DNA from 2 places in the Nonomuraea sp. LP-02 genome. Region 2 is predicted to be linked to the other one. Evidence: predicted binding sites of a transcription regulator. Region 2 holds the regulator's gene; the other holds the start of a gene.
The links. Region 2 encodes HrcA, which represses chaperone genes, less so after heat shock. Its sites were predicted from a motif close to TTGGCACTCTCNNNNNGAGAGTGCCAA; they were not measured.
Positions count from the first base shown of each region.

Region 1: the regulator HrcA is predicted to act here: its motif matches at 1,140-1,166, upstream of groES (co-chaperone GroES).

Region 1 covers NZ_JAXCLK010000001.1:5,497,871-5,500,265, reverse strand. Annotated here, with positions in the region: gene SMD20_RS25425 (MarR family winged helix-turn-helix transcriptional regulator) at 1-111, opposite strand, end outside; gene SMD20_RS25420 (NAD-dependent epimerase/dehydratase family protein) at 202-1,056, shown strand; gene groES (co-chaperone GroES) at 1,255-1,566, shown strand; gene groL (chaperonin GroEL) at 1,636-2,395, shown strand, end outside.
Region 2 covers NZ_JAXCLK010000001.1:4,159,596-4,161,990, reverse strand. Annotated here, with positions in the region: gene SMD20_RS19280 (hypothetical protein) at 1-110, opposite strand, end outside; gene hrcA (heat-inducible transcriptional repressor HrcA) at 523-1,536, shown strand; gene dnaJ (molecular chaperone DnaJ) at 1,548-2,395, shown strand, end outside.

The DNA of each region.
Region 1 (2,395 bases), 1.3 Mb from region 2:
CGAGGCGCGCGTGACCCTGCCGATCACGCCCGTGGGGGACACGTCGACGCCGGGCCGCGCCCGCGCCCACTGGCCGATGATCTCGTCGACCGCGTCGATCGCCTCGTCCATGCGCTCGATCCTACGACATTGAAATGTTCGACGCTTGGCGCTACCTTCGGCGTGGAAGACTTCGATGTCGAACTTTTCGAGGTGAGAGTGATGCGGGTTCTGGTGATCGGCGCGACCGGTTACATCGGGGCGGCCGTGGTGGAGCGGCTGATCGCGGGGGGCCACGAGGTGATCGCGTACGTACGCCCGCCGGCCGACGGCGCGAGGCGGGTGCCGGCGGCGGCCGGCGAGCGGTACGGCGACCTGTCGGACCCGGAGGCGCTGCGAGCGGCACTGGATGGCGGTGCCGATGTCGTCGTGCACGCCGGGCAGCTCACCGGTGACCGTGAGACCGACCTCGCCGTCGCCGGCGTACCGGCCGCCGCGGGGGCGCGCCTGGTGTACCTCAGCGGCGTGTGGGTGCTCGGCGCGATCGACGGCGGCGACGAGGACAGCCCGGCCCGGCCGATTCCGCTCGTGGCGTACCGGGACGAGGTGGAGCGGGTGGTGCTCGGCGGCGGCGGCTCCGTCGTACGGCCGGGCGTGGTGCACGGCCGGGGCTCCGGCATCCCGGCGCTCCTTCGCGGCCTGGCCGCCGAGCGCGGCACCGGCGTGTACGTCTCGGCCGACGGCACGGTGCCCACCTGGACGTTCGTGCACGTGGACGACCTCGCCGAGCTCGTGGCGGCGGTCGTGGAGCGCGGCGGGGCGGCGATCTACCACGGCGTGAGCGAGGAGGCCGTGCCGCTCACGGACGTGGCCGAGGCGGCGGCCCGCGCGGCCGGCGTCAAGGAGGTCGCCGAGCCCTGGCCGCTGGAGGAGGCCGCGAAGGCGCTCGGGGCCGAGTTCGCCGAGGCCCTGGCCCTCGGCCAGCGGGTCGGCGCGGCGCGCACCCGCCGGGAGCTCGGCTGGACCCCGAGCCGGCCGGGCGTCCTCGCCGAGCTCACCGAGGGCTCGTACGCCTGATCGACACCCGTTGTTCCGATCGCTGTCAGCGGACGCGGACGCGTTCGTGTTGACTGTCAAGGCCCTCTTGCATATGTTTCCTGTTGGCACTCTCCCCTTGAGAGTGCCAACGTGCGACGAGGCAGGTCTGACACCCGCGACGGCAGGCCCAGCTGGTCGCCTCTTCTGATCATTCACATCTGAAGGGGAGGTCCGATCGTGACGACCGCCACCAAGGTTCCCGTTAAGCCGCTCGGCGACCGCATTGTGGTTCAGCCGCTTGAGGCCGAGCAGACCACGGCTTCCGGCCTGGTCATCCCAGACACCGCCAAGGAGAAGCCGCAGGAGGGTCGAGTCCTCGCGGTGGGCCCGGGCAACTGGGACGAGGACGGCGAGAAGCGCATTCCGCTCGACGTCTCCGAGGGCGACATCGTCCTCTACAGCAAGTACGGCGGCACCGAGGTCAAGTACAACGGCGAGGAGTACCTCGTGCTCTCCGCCCGCGACGTTCTCGCGATCATCGAGAAGTAGGCCGGATGCGTCGAGCCCCGGGCGCTTTAGGGCGGCCGGGGCTTTCGACGCCAGGAGAGGACTTTCAGCATGGCGAAGATCCTGGAGTTCGACGAGAACGCGCGGCGCGCGCTGGAGCGCGGCGTCAACGCCCTCGCGGACGCCGTGAAGGTTACCCTCGGCCCGCGGGGCCGCAACGTCGTCATCGACAAGAAGTTCGGTGCGCCGACGATCACGAACGACGGTGTGACCATCGCTCGTGAGATCGAGCTGGAGGAGCGCTACGAGAACCTCGGCGCCCAGCTCGCCAAGGAAGTGGCCACCAAGACCAACGACATCGCGGGTGACGGCACCACCACCGCGACCGTCCTGGCCCAGGCCATGGTCCGTGAGGGCCTGCGCAACGTCGCCGCCGGCGCCTCGCCGCTGTCGCTCAAGCGCGGCATCGACAAGGCCGCCAAGGCGGTCAGCGACAAGCTGCTCGCGGTGGCCCGCGAGGTCGGCGACAAGAACGAGATCGCCAACGTCGCCACCATCTCCGCCCAGGACGCCAAGATCGGCGAGCTGATCGCCGAGGCGTTCGACAAGGTGGGCAAGGACGGTGTCCTCACCGTCGAAGAGTCCAACGCCATGGGCATGGAGCTCGAGTTCACCGAGGGCATGCAGTTCGACAAGGGCTACCTGTCGGCCTACATGGTGACCGACCCCGAGCGCATGGAGGCCGTCCTCGAGGACGCCTACATCCTGCTCACCCAGGGCAAGGTCTCCTCCATCGCGGACTTCCTGCCGCTGCTGGAGAAGATCGCCCAGACCAAGAAGCCGCTGCTCGTGGTCGCCGAGGACGTCGAGG
Region 2 (2,395 bases):
TTGGTGGGCGCGAGGTCGCTCACGCCGCCGGCGACGCCCCCCACGAAGAGCACGATGCCGAGGACGCCGCAGAGCACGGCCACGATCCAGGCGCCGCCGATCCACCACAACCTGGGTTTGATGGCTTTGGAATCGATTCGTGGTGGGAACTGTGGTTGTTGGCCGTATTGTCCGTACTGAGGCGGCGGACCATACGGCTGCGAAGGTGCGCCGTATCCCGGCTGCCCACCGTATCCGGGCTGCGGCCCGTATCCGGGCTGGGAGCCGGGTTGCGGACCGTATCCGGGCTGAGGCGGGAATGGCTGATGGTGGTACGGACCCTGTCCGGGCGGTGGCCCGTACGGGGGCTGTGCTTCGTCCGACATGTCCGCAAGTGTGAAGCCTGTCGCTTGTAAGACGCTAGCAAGAGGATGGGAGCCGGTGTCATCGCACCCTGTGGGCGAGAGCCGTACACTTGGCACTCGGGAACACAGAGTGCTAGGCACCGCGTTTTCCCTACGGGCAGAGGCAGGAGGTGAGCACGTGCTCGACGAACGGAAGCTGGCGGTGCTCCGCGCCATTGTCGAGGACTACGTGTCCACCAACGAACCGGTGGGCTCCAAGGCGCTGGCCGAGCGCCACAATCTGAAGGTCTCCCCGGCGACGGTCAGGAACGACATGGCCGCGCTGGAGGAGGAGGGCTACATCACCCAGCCGCACACGAGTGCGGGGCGGGTGCCGACGGACAAGGGCTACCGCCTGTTCGTCGACCGGCTCTCGCAGATCAAGCCGCTGTCGGGCGCCGAGCGCCGGGCGATCGAGACGTTCCTGGCCGGCGCGGTCGACCTGGACGACGTGGTCATGCGCACGGTGCGGCTGCTCGCGCAGCTCACCCGGCAGGTGGCCGTCGTGCAATACCCCACGCTCACCCGCTCGACCGTCCGGCACGTCGAGCTGGTGCCGCTGAGCGAGCGCCGCGTCATGCTGGTGCTCATCACCAATACCGGCCGCGTCGAGCAGCGCGTCGTCGAGCTGCCCGAGGCGCTGGAGGACACCCGCATCGCGCACCTGCGCGCGGTGCTCAACTCCGGCCTCGACGGCTGCCAGCTCAGCAGCGTTCCCGAGCTGGTCGCCGACCTGCCGGAGCGCCTGCCCGTGGAGGACCGTCCGGCCGCCGCCACGATCCTTTCCGTGCTGCTGGAGACCCTGGTGGAGCGGTACGACGAGAAGATCGTCTTCGCGGGCGCGGCCAACCTCGCCGGAGCGGACTTCTCCATCGGCCTTCGCGACGTGCTGGAGGCACTGGAGGAGCAGGTCGTGCTCATGCGGCTGCTCGGCGAGACCTCCCCCGACACCCCGTCCGCGCTCACCGTACGGATCGGCTCGGAAAACCCCTACCTCCAGGGCACATCCGTGGTCGCAACCGGATACGGTCTTGGCGACAACCAACTCGCCCGGCTCGGTGTGCTGGGTCCCACCAGGATGGACTATCCCGTGACGATGGGCGCCGTGCGCGCGGTGGCTCGCTACGTCAGCCAGATCCTGGCTGCATCATAAGAGGTCGATAAGTGGCAAACAGCGACTACTACGCCACCCTCGGGGTGCGGCGTGACGCGAGTCAGGACGAGATCAAGAAGGCATACCGCCGGCTCGCCCGCGAGTTGCACCCCGACGTGAACCCCGATCCTGACACCCAGGAGCGGTTCAAGGAGATCACGCAGGCCTACGAGGTGCTGTCCGATCCGAACAAGCGCCAGATGTACGACCTGGGGGGCGACTCCTCCTTCGCCGGCGCGGGAGCGGGCGCCGGCTTCGGCGCGGGCTTCCCGTTCAGCGACATCATGGACGCCTTCTTCGGCACCGCCGCGGGGGCCCGTGGCCCGCGCTCGCGCGCCCGCCGGGGTCGCAACGCCACCATCCGGGTCGAGCTCGACCTGCGCGAGACGGCGTTCGGCACCACCCGCGAGCTGGTCGTCGACACGGCCGTGGTGTGCGAGGTCTGCCACGGCGCCGGCGCCTCGCCCGGCACCCACCCCGACACCTGCGACATGTGCAACGGGCGCGGCGAGATCTCCCAGGTCACCCGCTCGTTCCTGGGCCAGGTCATGACCTCGCGGCCGTGCCCGCAGTGCGGCGGCTTCGGCACCATCATCCGCCACCCCTGCCAGGAGTGCTCGGGCGACGGCCGGGTGCGCACCCGCCGCACCATCAAGGTCCGCATCCCGGCGGGCGTCGAGGACGGCACCCACATCCAGCTCGCCGGCGAGGGCGAGGTCGGCCCCGGCGGCGGCCCGCCCGGAGACCTGTTCCTGGAGATCGTCGAGCGGGCCCACGAGATCTTCGAACGGCGCGGCGACGACCTCCACTGCACCGTCCAGCTCCCGATGACGGCCGCCGCGCTCGGCACCGTGCTCGC